DNA from 4 places in the Streptomyces sp. NBC_00466 genome. Region 4 is predicted to be linked to each of the others. Evidence: riboswitches for the same ligand, from Rfam matches in the RefSeq annotation. Region 4 holds a riboswitch; each other region holds the start of a gene.

Region 1 (4,679 bases), 5.6 Mb from region 4:
CGGTCCGCACGGCCGGTCACCGCGTGAGCTGTACTTCGTCAAGCGCGCGCTCGACGGCCGCCCGGTGCGGATCCTGGCCCACGGCGGGCGGAGCCGCTTCCAACCGGTGCATGTCTCCAACCTCGCCGAGATGATCCGGCTGGCCGCGCTGCGCCCGGGGGCGCGGGTGCTGAACGGCGGGGACCCCGAGGCGCCGACGGTCGCCGAAATCAGTACGGCCATCGACGAAATCCTGGGCGTACAGAGCCGGTTGGTGCTGGTCGAGGGGCGCTCCGAACGGGGCATGACCCCATGGGGCGTCGACCACCCCGTGGTGTACGACATGTCGGCCGCCGAGCGGGAGCTGGGCTACCGCCCGGTGACCGGGTACGCCGATTCGCTGCCCGCGACCGTGGAGTGGATCACCGGCCGGCTCCGGGACAGGGACTGGCGCGAGGCCTTCCCCGCGATGGCGAAGACCTACGACCCGCATCTCGATCTCTTCGACTACGTGGCGGAGGACGCCTGGCTGGGGAACCGCTGACCAAGCGGTCCCCCAGCGTGGGCTGTTACGGCGTCGGTGTGGCGTGCGGGGTGCACGTCACATCGTGGCGGTCGGTGCTGCCGGTGAGCAGATAACTGTCCACCCGGGTGTTGATGCACGGGTTGACCAGACCGGTCACCCCGTGCGATCCGGCGCCCTTCTCGATGATGAGGCGGGAGCCCTTGAAGCGCTGGTGCAGGTCGACGGCGCCCTGGAACGGCGTGGCCGCGTCACGGGTCGACTGCACGATCAGTACGGGCGGGAGCCCCTTGCCCGTGTGGACGTTCACCGGGGTCTGCTGCTTCGCGGGCCAGGTGGCGCACGGCAGGTTCATCCAGGCGTTGGACCAGGTGAGGAACGGGTTGTCCTTGTTGAGCCGGGTGTTGTCCCGGTCCCATGTCCGCCAGTCGGTCGGCCACTTGGCGTCGGCGCACTCGACCGACGTGTAGACGGCTGTGCCGTTCTCCGCGGAGATGTTGCCCGCGGTGTCCGCCATATCGGGCCCTGCGGCATCGATCAGCGGCTTCGGATCACCGGCGAGGTACTGGCTCCAGGCCTTGGCGACCGGTACCCAGGAGGAGTCGTAGTACGGCGCGTTCTGGAAGAACCCGAGCAGTTCGGCGGGGCCCACGACCCCGCCGATCGGATGCTTCTTCGCTGTGGCGCGCAGCTTCACCCACTGCTGTTCGACGGCGGCTGCCGTCTTCCCGATGTGGAAGGCGGCGTCGTTGGCGGCGACCCAGTTCTGCCAGTCGTTCCAGCGGCCCTGGAAGGCGACGTCCTGGTTGAGGTTGGCCTCGTACCAGATGTTCGACTGCTTCGGGTCGACCACACTGTCCACGATCATCCGGCGGACATGGCCCGGGAAGAGCGTTCCGTACACGGCGCCGAGATAGGTGCCGTAGGAGACTCCCAGGTAGTTGAGCTTCTTCTCGCCGAGCGCCGCCCTGATGACGTCGAGGTCGCGCGCCGTGTTCGGCGTGGTCAGATACGGCAGCATCGCACCGCTGCGCTGCTCGCAGCCGTCCGCGTACTGCGCTGCGAGCTTGCGCTGGACCTGCTTGTCGGCCGCACTGTCCGGGACCGGATCGGCCTTGGGGGCGCTGACGTACTTCTGCGGGTCCATGCAGGAGACCGGCGCCGAGTGGCCCACGCCGCGCGGGTCGAAGCCCACGAAGTCGTACGCCTTGGCGGTGTTGACCCAGAGCGCGCTCCCGGTGGTGGACCTGGCGGGGAAGCGCATACCCGAAGCGCCGGGGCCACCGGGGTTGTAGACGAGGGAGCCCTGCCGCTGCGACGCGGTGCCGGTGCTCAGAGCCCGGTCCACCGCGAGCTTGATCGTCCGGCCATCCGGGTGTGCGTAGTCGACCGGCACGGTCACCCAGCCGCACTGGATGGGCTTCGCGAGCGCCCAGTCCGCAGGACAGTCCTGCCAGTCGATCCCGGCCGTCGCCGCCCGAGCGGCGGCGACGGCCACACCGTGCGCCTCCGGGCCGGCGTGGCCGCGGCCGTCGGCGGTGGCCGACGGCGCTGCCATGGCGCCGGCTATGAGAGTCGCCGCGGCCAGAGCGCCGGCCGAGCCGAGCACTGCGGTGCGTCTCACGTGGTACCTCCCCCTGTGCGAAGCGCCGTTCGTCCGGCGCTCTCCAGTACGTACCGGGGATCCTTTCTTGTGAACGGTCCCTGACAACAGGCCGCATGGGCGTTCTTTGCCAACCCGAAATGCGGAGAGACCGGTCCCGGTGAGCGGTGCAACGCGCGCGGATCCCCTCGCGCCCAACGGGGGGACGGGGGCGGTCAAGTTGGCCGGACGCCGGTGAACTCGGGCCACTCCGCCCCGCGTTGCCGATTACGGGTGACCCAGCCCCCTCAGGGCGCACGACGAGGCCGACGGTGCGTCAACCCTGGTGCGGACGTGCCGACATCACCGGCATCCGGGCCATGACACCTTCGCGCGGCATCCGCACAGAGATCCCCACAGGGGGAAAACCGGCGCGGATCCGGCTTTCGGGCGGTTGCCGGTACACCGATGGGCGCCCCCCGGAAGGCGTAGACACGCGGAGATCCAGTGGCCGCACCGAGTTGCACTTCGGACCGGCACTCCGCCCGGGACCCCTGCTGCGCCCCAGGTGAGGGCCGTGCGCCGACAGAATCCCCTGGTCCGGTTCCGGTGGCATCCACTCGAACAGGCCAGTGACCCCGAAGCATCACAAATCGGCGCGTACGCCGGGAATCCACCGTGCCATGGGTGAAGATCCGGGAGACGACAAGCCCCCGCCACCACGGCGGGGCGGTCCGGGCGGACGCCGAGTCCTGCCGCCGCTCCCGGATGTCTGGTCGACACGAGTGGATCGGCAGGAGTGGAGGACCCAGGCAGTCCGGGGCGACAGCGACGTCGCTCCTCGGGGTGAAGCCGCCTGGTGGGACGGCCGACTTGATCAGTCGGTCATCCTGCCGGGCGGCCGGGCAACTTCGCCGGCCCGAACCCGACAGGTCATCCTTCACAGGCGGTTTGCGAAGGGTTGCGCATGACTGCGCAGATTCATGTCCCGTCTCTTCTCACCCGGGCCGGAACAGCTTCGGCCCTCGCCCTCGCCGCTGTCGCGGGGACCTCGCTGGCACCGGGCGCGACCGCGGAGGCACAGGCCGCCGCGCACGCCTCCCAGGCCGTGCAGATCGCGGCCTCCAAAAGGGGTTCGCCCTATCAGTGGGGGGCGACAGGGCCATCCCGGTTCGACTGCTCGGGCCTGACGCTCTACTCGTACAAACAGGTGGGCAAACAGCTGCCCCGCACCGCCCAGGCGCAGTACAACCGCGTAAGCCATATCCCGGCCTGGGCCCGGCACCGGGGCGACCTGGTGTTCTTCCACTACGGCCGGAGCGTCTACCACGTCGGCATCTACGCGGGGCACGGGAAGATCTGGCACGCCCCCAAGACCGGCGCCGTGGTCAGGCTGGAGAGGATCTGGACCCACAGCGTCTGGTACGGCCGGGTGGGCTGAAGCCGCCGGGAGTCGTCGGCCGCGGGTTCGTTCAGCCCTGGACCGCGGCGGTCCAGGGCAGGGCGATCCAGACGGTCTTGCCGCCGTCCCGCGTCGGGGTGACCGACAGCCGCCCGCCGTTCTCGGCCGCCAGCCAGCGGATGATGACCATGCCCCGGCCGTTGTCCTGCTGCACCGCCGCGGGCAGCCGCTGCGGCCAGCGCGGATGGCTGTCGGTGACGCCGACGCACAGCCGCTCGTCCCGGTCCAGGACGGCCTGCACCGTGAAAGTGGGGGACGTGCCGAAGGTGTGCTGCACCGCGTTGGTCGCGAGCTCCGAGACGATCAGCCGGATGGTGTCCGCCAGCTCCGCGTCGGGAGGCAGCCCCCATCCGGTGAGCACACGGGCCACGAACGTCCGGGCGGCCGGTACCGAAGCCGGCTCGCTCGGCAGGGTGACTGAAGCTTCCTGGTGGTCTGCCATGACGGCCTGTCCCTTTCCCACCGCTGCCGGCGCGGATCTCGTGACGGATGCACTTCGAGACGGCCTCAGGTGGCGCTTCGTGCGAGCGTGACACTCATAGTGACCGCAGCACGGGCCATCCACAAAGATGTGCATATATCTGTCGCTCAAAGTGATGAACTCTGCGACGGAAGACCGTATTTGACGGCCGGGATGGCACGTTTGCAGAAACGGCCGACCGGAGGGAGAACGCGGTGCGGAGCAGCCCCGAGGTGCGCCGCGTCAAACTCGGTGCCGAGCTGCGCAGACTGCGTGTCCTGGCAGGTCTGACCAGCGCGGCAGCGGCCCGGCTCGCCGGCTGGCATCAGTCGAAGGTGAGCAGGATCGAGACCGGGCGCAGTGGTGTGAAGCCGTCCGACGTAGCCCTGTTGCTCCATGCGTACGGTGTGCGGGACACGGCGCAGCGCGAACTCCTGGAGGCGCTGTGCGGCGCGGGGGCCGACGAGAGCGCCGGCTGGTGGCACAGCTACCGGCGTCTGCTGCCCGCCCAGTACCGGGACTTCATCAGGCTGGAGTCCCAGGCGTGCACGGCGCACACCTTCGAGACGTCGGTGATGCCCGGTCTGCTGCAGACGCCCGGCTACGCGAAGGCGGTCACCCGGGCCTCGCTCGACGGGCTGCCGGCCCGGACCGTGGACTCACTGGTCGATGT
Region 2 (4,679 bases), 3.3 Mb from region 4:
CGCCGCTGGTCGGCGATGTCGCCGCGCTGCGACACGTACTGCCGCATCGGATACGCGAGCGCCACCACCAGGGTGCAGAGCACCATCAGCAGTATCGCGGCCCGGCCGGTGAGCCGGGGCCTGCGCGCCTGGCGCCTGGACTGGGAGCGGTAGACACGGGCCGCGGTCTGCTCACCGAGCACCTTGAGTCTGGTCGCGGTGGAGAACCGGTCCCGGTTCCCTGCCATGCCGCCTCCCCGTTACACACGCACGTCCGTCCCCGGACACGGTACGGGACCGGGGACGGGGACGGCTGCGCGTGGCTGCGCCTTTGCTGCTGATTCAGCTCTTTATTCAGTTCTTCGGCCGTGTCAGCTGTTCTTCGTTCGATTCAGCTGCTCTCCGGCTGCGTCACTGTGTCAGCTGGAGCGGAAGCGCGGGAACGCCGAACGGCCCGCGTAGACCGCCGCGTCGTCGAGGATCTCCTCGATGCGCAGCAGCTGGTTGTACTTGGCGACGCGGTCCGAGCGGGCCGGGGCGCCGGTCTTGATCTGGCCGCAGTTCACGGCGACCGCGAGGTCGGCGATGGTGACGTCCTCGGTCTCGCCGGAACGGTGCGACATCATGCACTTGAAGCCGTTGCGCTGCGCGAGCTCGACGGCGTCCAGGGTCTCGGTCAGCGAACCGATCTGGTTGACCTTGACAAGCAGGGCGTTGGCGGAGCCCTCCTCGATACCGCGGGCCAGCCGCTCCGGGTTGGTGACGAAGAGGTCGTCGCCGACGATCTGGACCTTGGCGCCCAGCTTGTCGGTGATGACCTTCCAGCCGTCCCAGTCGTCCTCGTACAGCGGGTCCTCGATGGAGACGAGCGGGTACGCGGAGACGAGCTCCTCGTAGTACTCGGTCATCTCGGCGGCCGAGCGGGACTTGCCCTCGAACTCGTACTTGCCGTCCTTGTAGAACTCGGAGGCGGCGACGTCGAGCGCGAGCGCGATGTCCTTGCCCGGCGCGTAACCGGCTTCCTTGATGGCCTCGAGGATGAGGTCGAGGGCGGCGCGGTTCGACTCCAGGTTCGGCGCGAAGCCGCCCTCGTCGCCGAGACCGGTCGACAGGCCCTTGGTCTTCAGGACCTTCTTGAGGGTGTGGTAGACCTCGGCGCCCCAGCGCAGCGCTTCCGAGAAGGACTCGGCGCCGATCGGCGCGATCATGAACTCCTGGATGTCGACGTTGGAGTCGGCGTGCGACCCGCCGTTCAGGATGTTCATCATCGGAACGGGCAGCAGGTGCGCGTTCGGGCCGCCCAGGTAGCGGAAGAGCGGGAGGTCGGAAGCCTCGGACGCGGCGTGCGCCACGGCGAGCGAGACGCCGAGGATGGCGTTGGCGCCGAGCGAGCCCTTGTTCTCCGTCGCGTCCAGGTCGAACATCGCCTGGTCGATCAGGCGCTGCTCGGTGGCGTCGTAGCCGACGAGCTCCGGCCCGATCTGCTCGATGACGGCGAGGACTGCCTTCTCGACACCCTTGCCCTGGTAACGGTTGGGGTCACCGTCGCGGAGCTCGATGGCCTCGAACGCACCGGTGGAGGCGCCGGACGGGACGGCGGCACGGCCCGTGCTGCCGTCGTCGAGGCCGACCTCGACCTCGACCGTGGGGTTGCCTCGGGAGTCCAGGATTTCCCGGGCTACGACGACGTCGATGGACGGCACTAGCATCTCCTTCTGGGATGTGACGCTATGGGCGCAGGGTCTCTGTGGCCTTGCGGCATGAGCCTAACCGGCTCGGAGCCATCAGCCGGCAGGGCGCCCGGACCCTGGGACGAAAAAGGGCCCAAAAGCTTGTATGACGGTGTGAAAGTCACCAAATTTACCAGATGGTGACCACGCCACCCTCCCCGGACGGGCCGCGGGACGAACCAGGACGCGGCTCCGGCGGAGAGACCCCCGGCCCGGCGCGTACGGGGGAGTCGCGCCGGGCCGGGGGTGCTGGGGAGAGCTGATATCAGCTCAGGTGGAGCTGCTGACCGGGGAAGATCAGGTTGGCGTCCTTCACGATGTCCTTGTTCAGGTCGTAGACCTTCTTCCAGCCACCGGAGACGTGCTCGGCCTTGGCGATCTTGGCGAGGGTGTCGCCGGCCTTGACCTTGTACTCGCCGTCGCCCTTCTGGACCGTGGTGGGCGCGGCGTGGCGGGGAGCGGCGTGCTTCGGGGCGGCCGGCGCACTGGTGCGGGCCTCACTGCGCGAAGCGGACTGCTGGTCGCTGTGGCTGCTCTGCTGGCCGGCGCTCGACGAGGAGGAGCCGCTGTTCGAACCGGTGGAGACGTCCGGGCTCGGACCGCCGCTGGTCAGGTTGCCGGCACCGGCGCAGGACCAGGCGCCCGGTCCCTGCATGGCGAGAAGCTTCTCGGCGGTGGCGATCTGCTGGCCCTTGGTGGCGAGGTCGGCACGCGGGGCGTACTGCGTACCGCCGGCGGCGGCCCAGCTGGAGTTGTTGAACTGGAGGCCGCCGTAGTAGCCGTTGCCCGTGTTGGTGGACCAGTTACCACCGGACTCGCACTGCGCGACGGCGTCCCAGGTGGAGACCGAAGCGGCGGAGGCCGAGGTCGCCCCGATCAGCGGAACGGCCACAGCGGCACCGGCAACACCGGCGAGCGTGGCGACGCGAACGGCCTTCGAGGGGCGACGGTGCTTGGACTTGCTGGAAAACAGCATGACGGATCTCCTCACCGACGCCTACGAGGTGAGCTGTCGGGTTCGGGCCAATGAGTTGCCCGGCTGCGCGACCTAGCGCACAGCTTCACCCCAAGCCGGTCCCGGTTCGTGCCGTTCTCTGACTCTGAACGGACGGCCGGCCCCGGCGCTTACCTGGGTCCCCCGCTCCTGCCTGCGGCGCTTCTTAGCGTCAACTGCTTCCCTTCGACCGATGGCAGGATTCGGCGTGGCGATCGAAGAGGCCCGCGGTGCGAGCGGTCTGACCGTAATCACAGGACCCCCCGATATTCAAAGATGAACATCGGGGGAGAAATCCCTGGTTTACGACCCCGCGTTACCCGTTTCTGCAGGTGAGGGACGGCGTACGCCGGGCGGACAGTCCGGACATTCAGCAGGGCCGACGAGAGTCATGTCTCACTCGAACAGAAGCGGACATACAATCCCGAACTACCCCTGGTTTCGGTCGAGATCAAGGCTCTGGCCAGGAACGATGAAGTCCGGATCGCCTCCGACGGTCCGATGGTTCGCCGCGTAGAGCGCGGGCCATCCGCCGGGCAGATCGTGCGCCTCCGCGATGGACCAGAGGTTGTCACCCGCGCGGACGGTGTAGCTGCCGTCCGTACGGGCGTCATCCCGGGACGTCTCCCCGCCGCGTGAAGCGTGCCGGCCGGTCTCGTCATGGCTCGCACCGGAGTCGCCCGCGGCCTCGCCGCCCCGGTGCCTGCCGACCCCCGAGTGCGCCGAGCCGGAAGGGGCGGGAGACGCGGAGTCCGACGGGCCGGGCGTGACGGATGTACTGGAGCCCGAAGTATCCGAAGAACCCGAATGGCCCGAATTGCTGGAAGAGTCCGATGCATCCGATGAAGGGTCAGATGCCGGAGATGACGGTGATGATGGGGTCGGCGATCCGGAAGGGGAACCCGACGGAGGGCCCGAGGGGGAATCGGACGGGCTCGGACTCGCCTGCTTCGACGGCGTCCGCGTGGACGGCGTCCCCTTCGAACCGTCCGCACCCGTGTCCGCGCCCGACGGGTGCTTGGTGGACGCGGACGGCTTCGTGGGGCTGGGGCTCGCGGTGTCCGGGGAGCCCGGGTCCACCGTGGCCGTGTCCGCGTCGTCCTTCGTCAGCCCGGCGATGGCCGCACAACTGGCCCAGGGGGTCGCACCCTCGGCCGCGTACACCTTCTGGGCGACGGCTATCTGCTGGGAGCGGCTGGCCAGGTCGGGGCGGGCCGCGTACTGCCCGCCGCCGTACTTGTCCCAGGTCGCCTGCGAGAACTGGAGGCCGCCGTAGTGCCCGTTGTTGAGGTCGGTGCTCCAGATGCCGCCGCTCTCACACAGCGCCACCCGGTCCCAGGTCGTGGCGTCAGCCGCGTGGGCGCCGGTCGACGCCAGCAGCGGAAGGGCGATGGCCGAGCCCGTAACTCCTGCCGCTACGACAAGAGCTGGGGCCTGACGGGGGCGGCGGTGCCGACCGTTCCCGGTGCGCATGCGGTGGCCTTCCGTGTGACGGATGAGTCGAGGGGTGAACGTAGCCGCACTCGAACACCAGTCACAAGTCGATGCAGTGGAGATCACATGAAAGTCACGTTCTTGACACCCCGTCAGTCATGCACCGGTCAGGCCGTCAGTTCGGCGGCGTACCGAACTCCACCGGAAGCGTGCGCAATCCCCGCATGATGAGCCCGCCACGCCAGCGCAAATCGCCAGGTTCTGCCGCAAGTCGCAGGTCCGGCAGACGGCGCAGCAGTGTGGCGAGCGCGGTCTGCGCCTCCAGCCGGGCGAGGGGCGCGCCGAGGCAGTAGTGGATGCCGTGCCCGTACCCCAGATGCTGGTTGTCGGTGCGTGAGAGGTCGAGTGTGTCGGGCTCGGCGAAGCGCTCGGGATCGCGGTCGGCGGCGGCCAGCACGACCAGTACGGGATCGCCCTCCGCGATGGACTGCCCGCCCAGGGTCAGCGCCTCGGTGGCGAACCGCCAGGTCGCCAGCTCCACC
Region 3 (4,679 bases), 2.5 Mb from region 4:
CTCGCCCTTCGCCCACCCGCTGTTCACCGTGCTGACCGGCATCGGCTTCGGCATCGCGGCGCTGGCCGCCGAGCACCAGCGGCTGCGCCGGACCGCACCGCCGCTGCTCGGCCTCCTCTGCGCCATGGGCATGCACGCCCTGTGGAACAGCTCGTCGGCCTTCGGCACCTACGGCTTCTATCTGGTCTACGGCGCTTTCATGCTCCCGCTCTTCGGGACGATCACCTGGCTGGCGATCTGGACCCGCCAGCGGGAGCTGCGCACGATATCGGCCGAGCTGCCCGCGTACGCGGCGGCGGGCTGGCTGGCCCCGGCGGAGCCGCTCGCGCTCTCGTCGATGCGGGCGCGCGCCATGGCGCGCAGCTTCGCGGCACGTACGTTCGGCGGAGGGTTCGGCGCGACCAGCCCGTACCTGGGCCCCCACCCGGCCCCGCACGGCCCGGGCCCGTACCCCTCCGATCCGTACGGCCGGAGCCCGTACCACCGGCCGCCCGCACACGCCGACGCGAAGTCACGGGCCAGGGCCGCGTCCCGCGCGGTCTCCGAGTACGAGGCCTTCGCGACGACCCTCGCCTTTCTGCGGCACCGGGCCCACCGGGGCGTGCCCGCCCCGGACTTCGAGGCGCGCGAGCAGGAACTGCTGCACCACCTCTGGCAGCGCAAGGAGATCGCAGGACCCGCGCTGCTCTACGCGGCGGAGGCGACCGGGCGGGTACGGGTGCCACCACCGCATCTGCACTACGGCGGCTACAACCCGTACCAGCACTGACCCCGGCGGCACCACGGGCCGGATCCGGTTCCCGCCCCGATCCGGATTCCGCCCGGATCCGGTTCCTCAGGCGGAGGCCGTGGTCAGGTCCGCCACCTCGGCGTCGGTGAGCGTCAGCTCGGCCACGGCGGTCAGCGCGGGCAGCTGCCCGACCGTACGCGCCGAAGCGATCGGCGCGACGACGGTCGGCTGGGCCGCCAGCCACGCCAGGGCGACGGTCGCGACCTCGGCCCCGTGCGCCGCGGCGACCCTGTCGAGTGCGGCCAGGACCTTCGGCCCCCGCTCGGTCTCCAGGTGCTGCGCCGCACCGCCGGCCCGCACGCTGTCGACGTCCACACCGGGCCGGTACTTGCCGGTGAGGAATCCGGAGGCCAGCGCGTAGTACGGCACGGCCGCCAGACCGTGCCGGTCCGCCACGTCCTGGAGACCGCCCTCGTAGGTGTCGCGGGAGACCAGGTTGTAGTGCGGCTGGAGAGCGACGTACCGGGCGAGCCCCTCGGCCTCGGAGAACGCCATGGAGGCGTCGAGCCGTTCGGCGCTCACATTGGACGCGGCGATGGCGCGCACCTTGCCGGCCTTCACCAGATCGTCGAGAGCGGTGATGATCTCCTCGACGGGGACGGACTCGTCGTCGAGGTGCGTGTAGTAGAGGTCGATGTAGTCGGTGCGCAGCCTGCGCAGCGACTCGTCGGCGGCGGCCTTGATGTTCCCGGCCGAGAGCCCCCGGTACTGGGGGTGCATACCGACCTTCGTGGCGACCACCACGTCGGCGCGGTTGCCCCGCGCGGCCAGCCAGTTACCGATGACGGTCTCGGACTCGCCGCCCTTGTTTCCGGGCACCCACGCCGAGTACGTGTCCGCGGTGTCGATGAAGTTGCCGCCGACGGCGGTGTAGGCGTCGAGCACCTCGAAGGACTGGTCTTCGTCGGCGCTCCACCCGAAGACGTTGCCACCGAGGGAGAGCGGGAAGACCTTGAGGCCGGAAGAGCCGAGTGCGCGCAGAGAAGTCATATGCCGGTCAACCCCGCGGCGGCCCGGCACTATTCCGCTGTTTCAGCCGGGCCGGCCGTACGCGCGGGACGGACCGGGCGTACGCATGGGACGGACCCGGGTACATGCCCGCATACAGCGAACCGGCAGCCCTGACGTCGGGGGATGTGCCGTCAGGACTGCCGGGGTGCGGGGACGCCGTACATCAGCGGTACGCGCGGGGGCTGGAAGCCCGTGCGGGAGTTCAGCCGGTCACCCGCTGGGGGTTACGGGTTGAGGCCCTTGCCCTGGAGCCAGGTCATCGGGTCGATCGGGTCGCCGCCGCCCGGGCGGACCTCCAGGTGCACATGCGGTCCTGTGACGTTGCCGGTGGCTCCGACCCGGCCGATGACCTCGCCGGTGCTGACCTTCTGGCCGGCGCTGACCCCCAGCGACGACTGGTGGCAGAACCACAGCTCCGTACCGTCGTCGAGCGTGATGACCGTGCGGTAGCCGTACGCCCCGGCCCAGCCGGCCGACTTGACCGTCCCGCTGTGCACGGCCTTGATCGGGGTACCGGTCGGGGCGGCGAAGTCGAGGCCGGTGTGGTGGCCCGAAGACCACATCGAACCGCCGTCGTTGAACCGCGAGGTGAGGGTGTACGAGGAGACGGGGAGCGAGTAACTGGCCGCCAGCTTGGCGAGCCGCTCCTTCTCCGCCTTGGCCTTGGCCTCCGCCTCGGCCTTCTTCTTGGCCGCCTTCTCCTTGGCAGCCGCCTCGTCCTGCTTCTTCGCGGCCTCCGCCGACGCCTTCTCCGCAGCTGCCTTCTCGGCTGCCGCCTTGGCCTCGTCCTCGACCGCGCCCTGCTGCTGCTCGGCCTGCTGGAGAATCCGGGCACGGAGGGCTTCGCCCGCGTCCGCGCCGCTCTTGCCGTTGGCCGCAGCGGTGGTGAGCGCCGCGTCGGCGGCGCCCGTCTCCGTACCGCCGTGGTGCGACGAGCCGCCGCCGATGTCGGAGATCAGCGTCCCCACGCCGGGCAGCGACTCGGCGTCCGGCAGCTTGTCCTTGACGGACTGCGGAAGGTCGGGGAGGGAGATCGCGACCGGCGGCTTGCTCTGAGCGCTGGCCATGCCGCCCGCGCCGACGGCTGCGATCACGCCGACGCCGAGGACCGTCGAACTGCGGGCGAGTCCGCCGCGCTGCTTGGCGACACGGTGTTTACCACGGACCGAACGGAGGGAATCCTCAGTGGGGTTCCACTCGTCGAACGTGCCGTCCTCACCGCCGAAACCTGGAGCATCGTCGTTCGGGAAGTAAAGCGTTTCGGGGGCAGGGTTGTTGGACGCCACGGAGGCGCACTCCTTTCCTTCCTTACCGCCTACCGGGTTAGCTGACGGGTTCGGAGCAGGAAGGTCTCCTACGGGCAGCCCTTACGGAGAAGCCCGATTCACCCCAATTGGTGGTTCCCCGGTTCCCTTGCGGGATTCGGCGCGTGCGCGCGGTGCCGCCTCTTCGACGACTGGGACAACCGCGCTGCGTTATCGAACGTTAATAGACGCGAGGGCCGGATTCCAAGCTGTTCCGACTGATCGTTAACGGCTTTGGCCTGCACTTAACGGGGCATAGAGGGGCGCATTCGGGCGACTTGATCACTCTTCAGGAGTCGCCGCGAAACATCGAGTTCCTGATGGTGCGTCAAATGTTATGCGGAGGGGTGTCCTTCGACTACGCATCGTGTTGTTCCCGGTGGACGATCCCCACCGTCCTCCTCCGGTCCGGCTGCCCCAGGCCCGGACGGCCCACCGCGAGCAGCGCCATGTCGTCCGTGGAGCGCCCGCCCGTGTGCAGCCGCACGTCATCGGTCACCGCCGTCAGCAGTTCCTCGGGCCCCGGGAAGATCCGGCCGCGCAGCCGCTCCTGCGGCTCGTAGAAGTCCCCCTGCGCGTTCCGCGCCTCGGACAGGCCGTCGGTGTAGAGCAGCAGCGTGGCCCCCGGCGGGAACTCCGTCTCGTCCGCCCGGTCCGGCCAGGCCGCCAGATCGGCCAGCCCCAGCGGCAGAGCGGGGTCGGTCGGCCTGAGGACGTGGATGCCCCCGTCCGCGTACAGCAGCAGCGGCTCGGGGTGGCCCCGGTTGAGCAGCCGGATCCGGCCCTGGTCGCCGCGCGGGATCTCGGCGAGCGCCGCAGTGGTGAACCCCTCGAAGGCGTCAAGTCCCTCCCGCCGCACGCCTTCACGGGTCAGCGCACGTTCCAGCCGCTGTGCGACCTGCTCGATCGTCGCTTCCTGCTCGGCGGCCTCCCGGAAGGCCCCGATCACCACGGCCACCGCCTCGACGGCGCCGAGCCCCTTGCCCCGCACGTCACCCACCACCAGCCGGACCCCGTACGGGGTGTCCTGCACGGCGAAGAGATCGCCGCCGATGAAGGTGCCGGCCTGCGCCGCCTCGTACCGCGCCGCGATGTGCAGCCCGGCGATCCGCTCGGAAGGCACCGGCAGCACCGCACGCTGTGCGGTCTCCGCCACCACACGCGCCGACGCGAGCTCCTCGCCGCTGACCCGGATGACGCGGTTGATGACGAGCGCGACGACGGACAGCGTGACGACGGTGATCAGCTCCGTGACCGCCGAGGCCTTGGCCGAGGTGTCGTCGTAGCCATGCAGCCCCACGAGAGCCAGCACCGCGGTGATCCCCGTGATCAGCGTGGCCCGGTACGAGAAGAGCGGGGCGGCGATCACCGGCGCGGCGACGAAGAACGGGGCAGCCGTGAACGCGGCCGGCGTCAGCTGGTCGAAGACCACCCCGCCCACGATCAGCACGGCAGGCAGCGCCCGGACGAACCGACGCGCCCAGCCCGAGTCCTCTCGCTGCCCCACCAGTACCCTCCTGCCCGGTCCACAAAGCGGCGGACGGTACCGCGCCCCACCAGGCTGGCCGCACCCA
Region 4 (4,679 bases):
GACGTCGGTTCACGCCACGAGGTCAAGGGGCGTACCGGACTCGCCCACCTCTTCGAGCACCTGATGTTCCAGGGCTCCGGACAGGTCGAGGGGAACGGCCACTTCGAGCTGGTACAGGGGGCCGGGGGCTCGCTCAACGGCACCACCAGCTTCGAGCGGACCAACTACTTCGAGACGATGCCCACGCACCAGCTGGAGTTGGCGCTCTGGCTCGAAGCCGACCGGATGGGCTCCCTCCTCGCCGCGCTCGACGAGGAGTCGATGGAGAACCAGCGGGACGTCGTCAAGAACGAGCGGCGCCAGCGCTACGACAACGTGCCGTACGGCACGGCGTTCGAGAAGCTGACCGCCCTCTCGTACCCCGAGGGCCACCCGTACCACCACACGCCGATCGGCTCCATGGCCGACCTGGACGCGGCGACGCTGGAGGACGCCCGCGCGTTCTTCCGTACGAACTACGCGCCCAACAATGCCGTCCTGTCGGTCGTCGGCGACATCGACCCGGAGCAGACGCTCGCCTGGGTCGAGAAGTACTTCGGCACCATCCCCTCCCACGACGGCAAGCAGCCGCCGCGGGACGGCTCGCTGCCCGACACCCTCGGCGGTGAGGTGCGCGAGGAGCTGTACGAGGAAGTGCCCTCGCGTGCCCTGATGGCCGCCTACCGGCTCCCCGAGGACGGCACCCGCGCGTGCGACGCGGCGGACATCGCGCTGACCATCCTGGGAGGCGGCGAGTCGTCGCTGCTCCACAACAGGCTGGTCCGCCGGGACCGTACGGCGGTCGCCGCCGGCTTCGGCATGCTGCGCCTCTCCGGCGCTCCCTCGCTCGGCTGGCTGGACGTCAAGACATCGGGCGGTGTCGAGGTCCCGCAGATCGAGGCGGCCGTCGACGAGGAGCTGGCCCGCTTCGCCGCCGAGGGCCCCACGGCCGAGGAGATGGAGCGCGCGCAGGCCCAGCTGGAGCGCGAGTGGCTCGACCGGCTCGGTACGGTCGCCGGCCGGGCCGACGAACTGTGCAGGTACGCCGTGCTGTTCGGCGACCCGCAGCTGGCGCTGACCGCGGTGGGCCGGGTGCTCGACATCACGGCCGACGAGGTGCAGCAGGTCGCCAAGGCCCGGCTGCGCCCCGACAACAGGGCTGTGCTGGTGTACGAGCCCGTCACCGCCGATGAGCCCGAAGAGACCAGTGCGGACGGCGGGTCCGACGAGGCCACCGCAGCCACCGCGACCACCGAGAGCACAGAGGCGGACCAGTGACCGACCCCGCGGCCGTGATGATGGCCTTCCACCCGCAGCCCCAGGCTGGTGCCCCCAGGCCCTGGGCATTCCCGGCCCCCGAGCGCTCCACCCTGCCCAACGGCCTGACGGTGCTGCGCTGCGACCGTCCCGGACAGCAGGTCGTCGCTGTCGAGATCAGCCTCGACGCCCCGCTGGACGCCGAGCCCGAGGGGCTCGACGGCATCGCCACGATCATGGCGAGGGCCCTCTCCGAGGGCACCGACAAGCACAGCGCCGAGGAGTTCGCCGCCGAGCTGGAGCGCTGTGGCGCCACTCTCGACGCGCACGCCGACCACCCCGGGGTCCGGGTCTCCCTCGAAGTGCCGGTCTCCCGGCTGCCCAAGGCGCTCGGCCTGCTCGCCGACGCGCTGCGGGCGCCCGCCTTCGCCCCGAGTGAGGTCGAGCGGATCGTGGGCAACCGGCTCGACGAGATCCCGCACGAGCTGGCCAACCCGGCCCGCCGCGCGGCCAAGCAGCTCTCCAAGGAGCTCTTCCCGGCCACCGCGCGTATGTCGCGTCCGCGCCAGGGCACCGAGGAGACGGTGGCGCGCATCGACGCGGCCGCCGTCCGCGCCTTCTACGACGCGTACGTACGGCCGGCGACAGCCACCGCCGTGGTCGTCGGCGATCTGGCGGGGACCGACCTGGACGCGGTGCTCGCCGAGAGCCTCGGCGAGTGGAAGGGCAACGCGGGCACGCCCCGGCCGGTGCCCCCGATCACCGCGGACGACACCGGCCGCGTCATCGTCGTGGACCGCCCCGGAGCGGTCCAGACCCAGCTGCTGATCGGCCGGATCGGCGCCGACCGGCACGACCGTGTCTGGCCCGCCCAGGTCCTCGGCACGTACTGCCTGGGCGGCACGCTCACCTCCCGTCTGGACCGCGTCCTGCGCGAGGAGAAGGGCTACACCTACGGCGTGCGGGCCTTCAGCCAGGTCCTCCGCTCCGCCCCCGACGGCACCGGCGCCGCCATGCTCGCCATCAGCGGTTCGGTGGACACCGAGTCGACAGGACCCGCGCTCGACGACCTCTGGAAGGTCCTCAGGACGCTGGCCGCCGACGGACTGACCGACACCGAGCGGGACATCGCGGTACAGAACCTGGTGGGCGTCGCACCGCTGAAGTACGAGACGGCCGCCGCGGTCGCGGCCACGCTCGCCGACCAGGTGGAGCAGCACCTGCCGGACGACTTCCAGGCACAGCTGTACGCGCGCCTCGCCGCGACCGGCACGGTCGAGGCGACCGCCGCCGTGGTCTCCGCGTTCCCCGACGACCGGCTGGTGACGGTCCTGGTGGGGGATGCCGCGCAGATCGCGGAGCCGGTCAGGGCGCTGGGCATCGGCGAAGTGACCGTGGTCGCGAGCTGAGTTCCGGCTGACCCGGTGCGCCGGGCGGCCGGGGCGGATCTGCGGGGTCCCGGTGGGCAGTGCGCCCGCCGGGACCCCGGCTGCGTGCCGGGGCTGTGCGCGGCCTCCGGGAGGTGTGCCCGTACGTGTGCCTGTGGGATGTGCGACAAAACCCGCTGTCTGTTTGGCGCAACCGGGACGCACCACTTACCGTCGCACTCGCTGTCCGTCGGACGTAAGCCGCAACCGCGGCGCCGGGCAGCGATCGCCGAGTCCCCGTCAGGCGCGAGCCCGGGGAGCCGGGGACCCACTCAGTCCCTGGGGTGAATCGGGGCCGCTCCGCAGGGGCGGGCCCGTAGGAGACCTTCCTGCTCCGAACCCGTCAGCTAACCCGGTAGGCGAGAGGGAAGGAAAGGACCAGCCTCTTCATGGCGTTCAGCCGCCCTACCGGCAAGCACCGTGCCCCGAAGCACCTGACCCGCAGGACCGCGGGCGTCGCCGGAGTCGCCACCCTCGCCACGGCCGGTGTTCTCGGCACCCTCGCCTCCCCGGCGATGGCCGACAGCGCACAGGTCTCCACCGCGCAGGAAGCCCGTCTCGACCGGACCATCCTCGTCGGTGACACCGTGGCAGACCGGATAGCCGCCCAGGTCACCGCACAGCAGCACGAGGCCGACCACGCCGAGGCCGTGGCGAAGGCCAAGGCCGCCGCCAAGGCCAGGGCCGCAGCCGCGAAGGCGAAGGCCGAGCGGGAGCGCGAGGCGAAGGCGGCCAAGCAGCGCGCGGCCCGGGCCGCTGCCCGCAAGCGCCTCAACGCCTATGTGGTCCCGGTCGCCAACTCCTATGTCTCCACCGGCTACAAGACCGGCGGCAGCCTCTGGTCGTCCGGCAGCCACACCGGCATCGACTTCCACGCCGCGAGCGGCACCCCGGTCCACGCCGTCGGCGCGGGCACGGTCGTGGAGGCCGGCTGGGGCGGTGCGTACGGCAACAACATCGTCATCCGGATGCACGACGGCACGTACACGCAGTACGGCCATCTCTCGTCCATCGGCGTCTCGGTCGGCCAGTCCGTCACATCGGACGAGCAGATCGCACTCTCCGGCGCCACCGGCAACACCACCGGCCCGCACCTCCACTTCGAGGCCCGCACGGGACCGGACTACGGCTCGGACATCGACCCCGTCGCCTACCTGCGCTCACACGGCGTCAACGTCTGACCCCGGCTGTCCCGCCCGTGTGGCCCCGGCGCTCCCGGCCCTGTCGTCCAAGCGCCGCGGCCACACGCGTTCCGGTGTTCGCATTCGCACGGATATCTTCCCCGCGCCCGGTCTTCGTACGTCCGGTTTTTGCCTGGCCAAAAGATATCCATGATTTACCGGGGGCCTTCGGGAATTAACCTGCCCTGTCATAGAGTCGCCGCACAGGTGCGTACGGACCGCGAAATGCGGGCGTCGATGCGGAGGTTCGGTCATGCGCGTTCCCGCACATTCGGTATGCACGGCAATCCGTGACGACATCATCTCGGGGGTGTACGAGCGGGGTGGCCGGCTGACGGAGGAGGTGCTCGCGCGCCGCTACGGCGTCTCCCGTGTCCCTGTCCGTGAGGCCCTGCGGACCCTGGAGTCCGAGGGGTTCGTGGTCACCCGCCGCCATGCGGGCGCCTGTGTCGCCGAACCGACCGAGCAGGAGGCGGCCGACCTGCTGGAGATACGGATGCTGCTGGAGCCGATGGGCGCGGCGCGCGCTGCCCAGCGGCGGACCGAGGCCCATCTGAAGGTGCTCCGCGGCCTGGTCAGGCTCGGTCAGGAGCGGGCCGGGCACGGCCAGGGCGAGGATCTGCGGTCGCTCGGCGGCTGGTTCCACGAGACGCTGGCGCAGGCATCGGGCAGCTCGGCGCTGACCACGCTGCTCGGTCAGCTGCGGCAGAAGATCAGCTGGATGTACGCGGTCGGCCAGCCGGCCCTCCCTGTCGTGTCCTGGGCCGAGCACGGCTCGATCGTGGACGCGGTGGCGCGCGGCGACGCGGAGCGGGCCCGTGCTCTGACCGCGGTG

What was found. Region 4 has a riboswitch for cyclic di-AMP ahead of OG210_RS04220 (M23 family metallopeptidase). Riboswitches for the same ligand answer to the same signal wherever they lie in the genome.
Positions count from the first base shown of each region.
Region 1: linked by a shared signal. The riboswitch ahead of OG210_RS29430 (C40 family peptidase) and the one ahead of OG210_RS04220 (M23 family metallopeptidase) in region 4 are both predicted to bind cyclic di-AMP.
Region 2: linked by a shared signal. The riboswitch ahead of OG210_RS19225 (transglycosylase family protein) and the one ahead of OG210_RS04220 (M23 family metallopeptidase) in region 4 are both predicted to bind cyclic di-AMP.
Region 3: linked by a shared signal. The riboswitch ahead of OG210_RS15450 (M23 family metallopeptidase) and the one ahead of OG210_RS04220 (M23 family metallopeptidase) in region 4 are both predicted to bind cyclic di-AMP.

Region 1 is NZ_CP107896.1:6,552,419-6,557,097, reverse strand. Features, by position in the region: gene OG210_RS29440 (NAD-dependent epimerase/dehydratase family protein) at 1-523, shown strand, start outside; gene OG210_RS29435 (alpha/beta hydrolase) at 549-2,126, opposite strand; cyclic di-AMP (ydaO/yuaA leader) riboswitch at 2,831-3,048, shown strand; gene OG210_RS29430 (C40 family peptidase) at 3,052-3,525, shown strand; gene OG210_RS29425 (ATP-binding protein) at 3,557-3,988, opposite strand; gene OG210_RS29420 (helix-turn-helix transcriptional regulator) at 4,222-4,679, shown strand, end outside.
Region 2 is NZ_CP107896.1:4,283,465-4,288,143, reverse strand. Features, by position in the region: gene OG210_RS19235 (septum formation initiator family protein) at 1-227, opposite strand, end outside; gene eno (phosphopyruvate hydratase) at 399-1,688, opposite strand; gene OG210_RS19225 (transglycosylase family protein) at 1,975-2,685, opposite strand; cyclic di-AMP (ydaO/yuaA leader) riboswitch at 2,689-2,875, opposite strand; gene OG210_RS19220 (transglycosylase family protein) at 3,133-4,176, opposite strand; gene OG210_RS19215 (cytochrome P450) at 4,313-4,679, opposite strand, start outside.
Region 3 is NZ_CP107896.1:3,478,109-3,482,787, reverse strand. Features, by position in the region: gene OG210_RS15460 (PrsW family intramembrane metalloprotease) at 1-769, shown strand, start outside; gene OG210_RS15455 (aldo/keto reductase) at 836-1,780, opposite strand; gene OG210_RS15450 (M23 family metallopeptidase) at 2,026-3,087, opposite strand; cyclic di-AMP (ydaO/yuaA leader) riboswitch at 3,099-3,239, opposite strand; gene OG210_RS15445 (PP2C family protein-serine/threonine phosphatase) at 3,464-4,612, opposite strand.
Region 4 is NZ_CP107896.1:969,451-974,129, reverse strand. Features, by position in the region: gene OG210_RS04230 (M16 family metallopeptidase) at 1-1,257, shown strand, start outside; gene OG210_RS04225 (pitrilysin family protein) at 1,278-2,645, shown strand; cyclic di-AMP (ydaO/yuaA leader) riboswitch at 2,881-3,040, shown strand; gene OG210_RS04220 (M23 family metallopeptidase) at 3,053-3,844, shown strand; gene OG210_RS04215 (GntR family transcriptional regulator) at 4,098-4,679, shown strand, end outside.